DNA from 4 places in the Photobacterium sp. ABD4_091 genome. Region 3 is predicted to be linked to each of the others. Evidence: riboswitches for the same ligand, from Rfam matches in the RefSeq annotation. Region 3 holds a riboswitch; each other region holds the start of a gene.
The links. A riboswitch is a leader RNA that binds a small molecule or an ion and turns the genes downstream of it on or off. The one in region 3 is predicted to bind lysine.
Positions count from the first base shown of each region.

Region 1: linked by a shared signal. The riboswitch ahead of ACXAGQ_RS22300 (Na+/H+ antiporter NhaC family protein) and the one ahead of ACXAGQ_RS23850 (Na+/H+ antiporter NhaC family protein) in region 3 are both predicted to bind lysine.
Region 2: linked by a shared signal. The riboswitch ahead of ACXAGQ_RS02305 (Na+/H+ antiporter NhaC family protein) and the one ahead of ACXAGQ_RS23850 (Na+/H+ antiporter NhaC family protein) in region 3 are both predicted to bind lysine.
Region 4: linked by a shared signal. The riboswitch ahead of lysC (lysine-sensitive aspartokinase 3) and the one ahead of ACXAGQ_RS23850 (Na+/H+ antiporter NhaC family protein) in region 3 are both predicted to bind lysine.

Region 1 covers NZ_JBSWWQ010000003.1:181,598-183,799, reverse strand. Annotated here, with positions in the region: gene cspE (transcription antiterminator/RNA stability regulator CspE) at 109-318, shown strand; lysine riboswitch at 755-931, shown strand; gene ACXAGQ_RS22300 (Na+/H+ antiporter NhaC family protein) at 1,056-2,202, shown strand, end outside.
Region 2 covers NZ_JBSWWQ010000001.1:554,611-556,812, forward strand. Annotated here, with positions in the region: gene ACXAGQ_RS02305 (Na+/H+ antiporter NhaC family protein) at 1-981, opposite strand, end outside; lysine riboswitch at 1,080-1,263, opposite strand; gene ACXAGQ_RS02310 (H-NS family histone-like protein) at 1,634-2,032, shown strand.
Region 3 covers NZ_JBSWWQ010000003.1:536,948-539,149, forward strand. Annotated here, with positions in the region: gene ACXAGQ_RS23850 (Na+/H+ antiporter NhaC family protein) at 1-1,182, opposite strand, end outside; lysine riboswitch at 1,266-1,436, opposite strand; gene ACXAGQ_RS23855 (BCCT family transporter) at 1,623-2,202, shown strand, end outside.
Region 4 covers NZ_JBSWWQ010000001.1:1,289,392-1,291,593, reverse strand. Annotated here, with positions in the region: gene lysC (lysine-sensitive aspartokinase 3) at 1-1,003, opposite strand, end outside; lysine riboswitch at 1,111-1,298, opposite strand; gene ACXAGQ_RS05910 (pyridoxal-phosphate-dependent aminotransferase family protein) at 1,555-2,202, shown strand, end outside.

The DNA of each region.
Region 1 (2,202 bases), 360 kb from region 3:
TCGTACTGTATCTAACTGTTTCCCTTATATTTATCGTAACATTAATAATTCAATTTTTTCTGATCGCTATTGTTGGCGGTTTAAATGAATTTACATAAGGGACAGATCATGTCTAAGTCTACTGGTATCGTTAAGTGGTTTAACGAAGAAAAAGGTTTCGGTTTCATCACTCAAGAGAACGGCGGTGCAGACGTATTCGTACACTTCCGCGCTATCGCTTCTGAAGGTTTCAAGACTCTTTCTGAAGGTCAGAAAGTTTCTTTTGACGTAGAGCAAGGCCAAAAAGGTCCTCAAGCTGCTAACGTAGTTACTCTATAAGTCATCGAACTTATTTGAAGAAAATGCTGGCTTAGGCCAGCATTTTTTTTGCCTGTTACATATGACCCCAACGCCTCCTCAACATCATTTGTACTCTTTCTATTTAGGTAAATTGGGCTAATTTTGGGTAAATATGCAGCCTGAACCTGCATCTTTGCCGCTTTATCTAGATTTCATCTCAGGTCTCTCTCAGTCTATTCCCGACAACGTTACAGCCACTCCAGATAAATATTGATAAGAGACTTACCGTCTGAAAGCAAAAAATAGCCATTGTGGTTATTGTTGCTGCAAGCCTGGTAACTGCTAGTTCAATGTTTTGTTAATCATGTGTTTAATAAAATATATAATGTGATCTTTGTCACGTTGTGGCGTCAAGTTGATTTGGATTATGCGTTTTTGTGTTTTATTCAATACAAAGCGGGTGGTTATTCACTGCCTGCAACGTAGAGGCGCATTGCCTAAGAGTAGTTTAGTGAAGGTCGACAGCCGGTGAAGCTAAGCGAAAGGAGTCAATGCCGAAGTGGTTTTGGTCGTCAGCCAAACTGCTGGGGTTGTTCTTAATAGGAGCAGCACTGTCATCTCGGGCCTACCCGGATGGAGAGCTACAGCAATTTTTGTTTTCGAACAGGTAAGTTCGCCTACCGATTTCGTACAGCCTTTGTCGCTCGCGTGCTCCTTGCACCCCTCCTCTAAATACTCAAATACCTTGATGTTGTTTTTATAGGAGAAGTCTACGAATGGCTGATTACGGATTATTGTCCATCGTACCCGCGGTGCTGGCGCTGATACTCGCCTTTACCACTCGGCATGTTGTTTTGGCCCTGGGCGTTGCAGTGATCAGCGGCATGCTGATCTTAACCAAGGGTCACCCTGTTGATACTGCGTTGATGTTCTTGTCTGATGGGCCGTTCACACAGCTTGCATCGGGCAGCAACGCACAGATCATTATTGTTATTACCATTATTTCCGGCTTTATCTACCTGGTCGAGCAAAGCGGTGGTATGGCAGCGTTTTCGACCATGGCGACCCGCTATGTGTCATCACCATTGAAAGCCCAGCTCGCCACCTGGGCAACCGGGATCGGGGTGTTTTTTACCGACTCGGGCAACTCGCTTATTCTTGGCCCGATGTTCTCGCCAATTTACAACAAGCTCAAGCTGAGCAAGGAGAAACTGGCATTTATCATCGATTCGACCTCGTCACCAATCTGTGTGCTGATCCCGATTATCAGCTGGGGTGTCTACTCGCAGGGTCTGATTGAGAACGCATTCGATAACATGGGCCAGCCAGTTGATGGCTTTGCGACTTTCCTTCAGGTGATCCCTTACCAGCTCTATGCCTTGCTGGCACTGTTCAGTGTACCTGTCTACGCGGTGCTGAAAAAAGACTGGGGGCCAATGGCCGAAGCCGAGCAACAAGCGCGCCAGCAGGCTGAGGTGAGCGTACAGCCTGAGAATGACCAACAGGTGAAATCAGGCCGTATCTCGCTGATTGTATTGCCGCTGGCGGTACTGTTCGGCTCGCTGATCGCACTATTCACTTATAACTACCATCTGCATGGCACTATCAATGGCCCGGTGATCCGAGCATCGCTTGGCACCAGCTATCTGATTGCTTCGGTAACGGCGATTGCCTACTACGCCTACACCAAAACTATGACCGCCTCGACAGCCTTCAACACTTTTGTGTCGGGAATGCAGCGGATCATGCTAATTTTGGTTATCTTGCTATTGGCATGGACCTTGGGTGATATCTGTAAGTCTCTGGGTACTGGGGACTATATTAGCCAGGTGATGAATGACCGCTTGCCGGTGTTTATGCTGCCTGCATTGATTTTCATTATCGGCAGCTTCATTTCGGTAGCGACGGGGTCGTCGTGGGGCA
Region 2 (2,202 bases), on a different contig from region 3:
TGCGGCAAAGCCAACCAGGCCACCGTATACCAAAGACATACCCACATCGGTATTTTCAAAGGCGCCCAAAATACTGAAGTCAAGGCCGTCAGCCGCTAGTGCCTGGTAGCCGGTAAATAACATGAAGAAGAAGGTCGCTACAATCAGGGTGACGATTGGCATCACAAGGTCAGCAACGCGGCCATTCTTGCTCTCTTCAATTTCCAGCTCGTCGTTTAGGTCTTTTGCACGGCTATCCTCGTCACCTTCATCAAAGCCACGGCAATGGCTTGCTTCTAGCTCGTGCTTTCTCATTGGGCCCACATCAATTTGGAACCAAGCCACCACGAATACCATCAGCAGTGCAAATACTGCATAAAAGTTCATTGGTGCCAGCTGCATGAAAGCGCCAAGCGGGGAGTATTCAGTTACGCCGTGCGACACCAAGATACCGCCGATAAGGGTAATAATGTATGCACCCCAGCTAGAAGCTGGCATCAATACACACATTGGCGCTGCGGTGGAATCAAGGATATACGCCAGTTTAGCGCGAGACACGTAGAAACGGTCCGTCACTGGGCGGGAAATAGAGCCAACAGCCAGGCTATTAAAGTAATCATCGACGAAAATGAACACGCCCAAGAAAGCAGCCAGCAGCTTTGCCCCGCGCTTGCTCTTGATTTTAGTCTGCGCCCATTCAGCAAAAGCACGAGTACCGCCAGAAAGTGTCAGTAGCGCTGTGGTCATACCCAGCAAAATAAGGAAGGCGACAATACTCATGTTCCAGCTGTTGATGGCACCATCGTCAATAAACAGGCCAGTCACTGTGGTTCCGATATAAGATGCCGTGCCACCGATTGAAAAATCAGTTAGCAGGAATGCGCCCAGTAGGACACCGACACCCAATGAAACTAAAACACGACGTGTAAGGATAGCCAGGCCAAGTGCAACCAAAGGTGGCAACAACGACATGGCGGAGTGTGAAAAATCTACAATATTCATGATCTCGACTACAACCGATCCTGGTTGGAGATCTACTGTTTACTCGACATCGTGTCGTGTATAGAAGTGCATAAGGAAGAGATGTTACCCTTTCCCGACTTCACAGTAGCGCTCCATAGTTAATGTAATTATATACTATGGCAGTGTTGTCCCTATTCGGTGACAACCCCAGCAAGCTGGCTTGATAATCCGAGCTTACTTCGGCAACGGCTCCTTTCGTAAATCCTCATCGGAATCACCCTCCGATTTACTACTAATAGACGATGCGCCTCTACCCTTAGTCTAGGTCTGGTCAATTCTACGGAATAGATATCCAAATGCAACAAGTTAAGATGAAAAAAATGACAAAAATAGTGAATAGTCTTGCTGCTCAGTACAAAAAACACCCACTTAAAAGCAGTTTATTATACCTTTCACATATGAAATTGATGGCAAATATTTATCAACAAAAGATGATTTTGGATAAGAATATTTACTTAGCCTGACCATTACATTTTATTGCAAATGAGAAATGAACCCGATAAATTGCAAAAAAATAAATATACCCTTCATTTTTTATTTGGCATCGCCGTACTAAAAGTATTATTATTGCAATTATTGATTTGGCACTGCTATTATTATTTTATAGTTTTGGACCTACAGGAAATTAAAAATGTCTGATGCAATGAAAGCGCTACTTAACCTTCGCAGCCTTCGCGCACTTTCTCGTGAATATTCTCTTGAGCAACTACAAGAAGCATTAGAAAAGCTTCAAACTGTAGTTTCTGAGCGTGAAGAAGCTGAAGCTGAAGAAGTTGCTAAAGAAAAAGAACGTACAGAAAAACTAGCGCAATACCGTGAAATGCTTCTAGCCGACGGTATTGACCCAGAAGAGCTTCTAGCAACTCTAAATAAAGCACCTAAAGCAAAACGTGCACAGCGTCCTGCAAAATACCGTTTCCTTGACGAAAATGGTGAAGAGAAAACTTGGACTGGCCAAGGCCGTACTCCAAGCGCGCTGAAAAAAGCACTTGATGAAGGTAAATCTCTAGAAGAGTTTGAAATCAAGTAATTCAAGTACTATTGAAAACACCTTTAAAAACCCGGCTTTTGCCGGGTTTTTTTATTTATATAAAATATCATCAAGTAATAATTCAAACTATTGATTTAAAAGGATAATTAAATCAAAGAGCACCAACAAGGCAATCGACCAAGGGGAAACCGAGCCGCCTAAAGCCCTTA
Region 3 (2,202 bases):
CAGGAAGACAACCGCAGGAAGCAGCTCAACCGGCAGGTTGCCGTTGGACATTGAAGCCAGGTAAATACCGGTTTGCATGTCACGCACAACGGCGCCAATCGTCCAGGCAAAGAATAGGATAATGATAGCGGGCATCATCGCTGAAATGCCTTGTGGGGCGGCTTTCATCCAGCTGCCTGCATCTAGCTTCAAGCGAAGGGCAAGGCCGATAGAGGCTACCAAGCTGCAGATCGCACCGTATACTAGCGATGAGCCTACATCGGTGTTCTCAAAAGAGCCGATCACACTGAAGGCTTCTCCGTTGGCAGCCAGTACATCCGCACCTGACTGCACCATGAAAAATACGGTTGCCATAGTCAGGGTCAGGATAGGCAGTACCATATCAATCATGCCGCCTTTGGCTGACTCTGGCGCTTCTACATCCAGGCCTGCTGGCTTGCCTTTTGATTCATCCCACAGCTTGCCTTCAAGCGCCCACTTCTCATGCTTGCGCATTGGGCCGATATCAAGCTGGAATGCAATTACACACAGCACCATCACCAGGGTGAAAACCGCGTAAAGGTTCATCGGCATCATTTCGACAAACGCTGAGATAGGGCTCTGGTCGGTCACGCCGTGTGCCACCATGATGCCACCAACCAGCGCAATGATGTAGGCACCCCATGAAGAGATAGGCATCAATACACAAACTGGTGCTGCTGTGGAGTCCAGCAGGTAAGCGAGTTTGGCACGAGAGATATTGAATCGGTCAGTCACTGGGCGGCAGATAGCACCCACCGATAGGCTGTGGAAGAAGTCGTCGATAAAGAAGATGAATACCATCAAACCCGTCAGTGACTTGGCACTGCGGCGGTCTTTACAGCGTACCGCTGCCCAGTCGGCGAACGCTTGGGTAGCACCGGAAACACTCATCAGGCTGATCAGCGCGCCAAGCAGCAACATGAAGATGATCATATTGACGTTATCGCTGTTCATCGCGCCGTCGACCCATACAATAGCCAGCACTTTGCCGGCCAGGTATTGCAGGGATTCAAGCGGAGAATATTGGTTCAGCATCATTGCACCGGCAAAGATACCCGTTCCGAGGGAAAGCAAAACCCGCCTGGTGGTGACCGCAAGGATAACAGCCAGCATGGCAGGGATAACGGACATTAGCGAGTCCGAAAAATCGACAAGGTTCATGATCTCATCACACCTATGTGTTTCAGGTGGAGATCTACCGAAAGGAAGTGTAACTAAGACGCAGAAAAAGAAGACTTGTTACCCCCTCAGGTAGCGCTCCATAGGTAAATACTATGGCAGTTCTGTGCCTATTCGACACAGACCCAGCGACTGAGTTGATGGCTGCAGTCACTTCGGCGCTGACTCCTTTCTCCGGCTTCACAGGTATCACCCTCCACACGTTTACTTATAGGCAGCGCGCCTCTACTGATTTAGGGTTTATCACCGTCAATCCTACTGGATTGCGGCCATAAGTCTAACATTATATACGGCTGAATATTTATGTCAGCTAATAATCAGCTTTTTTCATCGCCATGATTAGAATCTTGGTTTGAAGCGTTGGCCCTTTCCTCGGATTATCCATTTTACCCATTGCAGGGTTTTAACTTTAAGGAGCTAACGTGTTTTCTCGCAAACACTTTGAATTGATCGATAAACCGACGTTCTTCGGGGCGCTGGGGATGTTGATCTCGGTTGTGGTGCCCTTGCTGCTGTTCCCGGTGCAAGGGGCAGAATGGATTGCTATCGCCAAAACGTTTATGACCGATAAACTCGGTTTCCTCTATTTGGCGCTCGGTGTCGGTGCATTCTTCTTTATGATCTACATCGTTTTTTCCGATATCGGCCAAATCAAACTGGGTGATCCTGATGAGCAGCCCGAGTTTACGACGGCGTCGTGGGCGGCCATGCTGTTCTGTGGTGGTATCGGTGCCAGTATTCTTTACTGGGGAACCATCGAGTGGGCGTATTACTACCAGGCGCCGCCGTTCCAGTTAGAGCCTGGCAGTGAAGAAGCGGTCCGCTGGGCGGCAACTTACGGCTTGTTCCACTGGGGACCAATAGCTTGGTCTATCTACTTAGTACCGGCCCTGCCAATTGCGTATTTCTTTTATGTGCGAAAGCAGCCTGTGCTTAAGGTATCGGCGGCGTTGATGCCGGTGATTGGCGAAGCGCGCAGCTATGGTTGGCTTGGCAAGGTTA
Region 4 (2,202 bases), on a different contig from region 3:
CGTAAGCGTGGAACATATTCAGGCTGGTCAGGGTAACCATGGTCTGGTTGCAGCGCAGTGCCAAGGCCCTGAATTTCGGTGGCTCGCTGACTTTCTGGCGTATCCAGGTACCGCCTTGCTCAGGCGCTTTTGAGGAGCCGATGAAAACCGGGATCTGCTGGCGGACCGCTGGTAGCAGGGTCGAGGGGTGCAGGATCTTGGCGCCGAAATTGGCCATTTCAGAGGCTTCGCTGAAGCTGATCTCGCTGATTGGCTTGGCATTGGCAGTGATACGCGGGTCGGTCGTGTACATGCCCGGTACGTCAGTCCAGATCTCAAGGGTTCCGGCACTGATGGCCTCGGCTACAAGGGCGGCGCTGTAATCACTGCCACCACGGCCTAGGGTCGTGGTTTCACCGTTGCTGTCTGAGCCGATAAAGCCTTGGGAGACGATTACCGCCTCGCCTGCCAGCAGGGGCTGGAGCTTGTCATCAGCCAGCTGGCGGATGGTGTCGACTTCCGGGATGGCTTTGCCGAACTGGCTGTCGGTACGCATGACAGAGCGAATATCGAAACGTTGGGCAGTCGCCCCCATTTCGTTGAGAATTTGGGTAAATAAGTGCGTCGACAACAGTTCACCATGAGCAACCAGCTGATCGGTCAGCTTGGTCGATGGTGCTTCGGCGGCCTGTTCGGCTAGGCTTGCCACGTTATTGATAAGTTGTTCTATGTGGCCAGCAACAGTACCTGGCTGAGCCAGCTTGTCGATAATGTCCTGGTGGATAGAGGTCAATTTATGTAGCCGTTGGGAGCGCTGCTCGTTATCGGCAATTCCGTTTGCAAGTTCAACTAACAGGTTGGTAACGCCGGAACAGGCACTGATCAAAACTACTTTGGCAGCAGGGTTGTCCTTGATGATCGAGGCACTTCGGCTCATGGCGGCATGATCGGCTACGCTAGTACCGCCAAATTTCGCTACGGTTATCGGTGGAGGAACAGTAAAGTTATTTTCGACAAAGCTCACAACGAGTCTCCCAGTAATAAAGAGTATAAACGCAATTAACAGGGGGCTCGGGATGGTGATCCCGACAAAAGTCAGGAGAGCAAAACGGTAAGATGTAAACCGGTACAACAACCAGAAGCTCCCCATCTACTCATTACCATGATGAATAGATGACAGCCAGAAGGATTCAACCTTCGTAGCCGATACACCATGCCCCCTGTCATGCTGTATCTCGGCGTTACTCCCCCTCTCCAGACTGCTTCGGGGTGGGGCCCCGCAATCCTAGATACCTGGGTAACGCTCCTCTTCTGTCTTCACCTGGGGAAAACCTTTCCTCAGGATGAACAAAAAACGATCTACATTGAACCGGATTTGCAGGTATGTTGTCAATTACATAGAAATAAAATATGCATAAATTTTGCAAAAAATTGTCACAAATATTGAAGGAATCTATGTGCTAGAAGGTAGTTACGATTTGGTATAAGCATAATTAACCTATTGCTGATATAGTCAATCAGTACCTTACAATAACGATTGACTGTCCATGCTTACCGCCAGGGAGGAAAACAATAATGACCATTGGTAGCTTCTACCCACCACAACGAACCTTGATGGGACCCGGCCCGTCTGATATCTATCCGCAGGTACTGCAGGCGCTGAGCCGTCCGACCATCGGGCATTTAGACCCGCTATTCATCGGTATGATGGATGAACTCAAACAGCTGCTGCAATATGCCTTCCAGACCCAGAATACCTTTACGATCGCGGTCTCTGCCCCGGGCAGTGCCGGGATGGAAGCTTGCTTTGTGAACTTGGTCGAGCCTGGCGACAAGGTGATTGTCTGCCGCAATGGTGTGTTTGGTGACCGGATGCGTGAGAATGTCGAGCGCTGCGGCGGCGTTGCTGTGATGGTCGATAATAATTGGGGCGAGCCGGTTGATCCCGGTTTGGTCGCCCAGGCACTGGAAAGCAACCCAGATGCGAAAATCGTGGCCTTTGTCCATGCCGAGACCTCTACCGGTGCACTGAGCGATGCCGAGGCGATTGCCAAACTAGCCCGTGAGCATGACTGCCTGACAATCGTGGATGCGGTTACCTCGCTAGGTGGCGTCCCGTTGCTGGTGGATGAGTGGCAGCTGGATGCCGTGTATTCAGGCAGCCAGAAATGCCTGTCTTGTGTTCCGGGATTGTCGCCACTGACGTTCTCCGAAAAAGCGGTG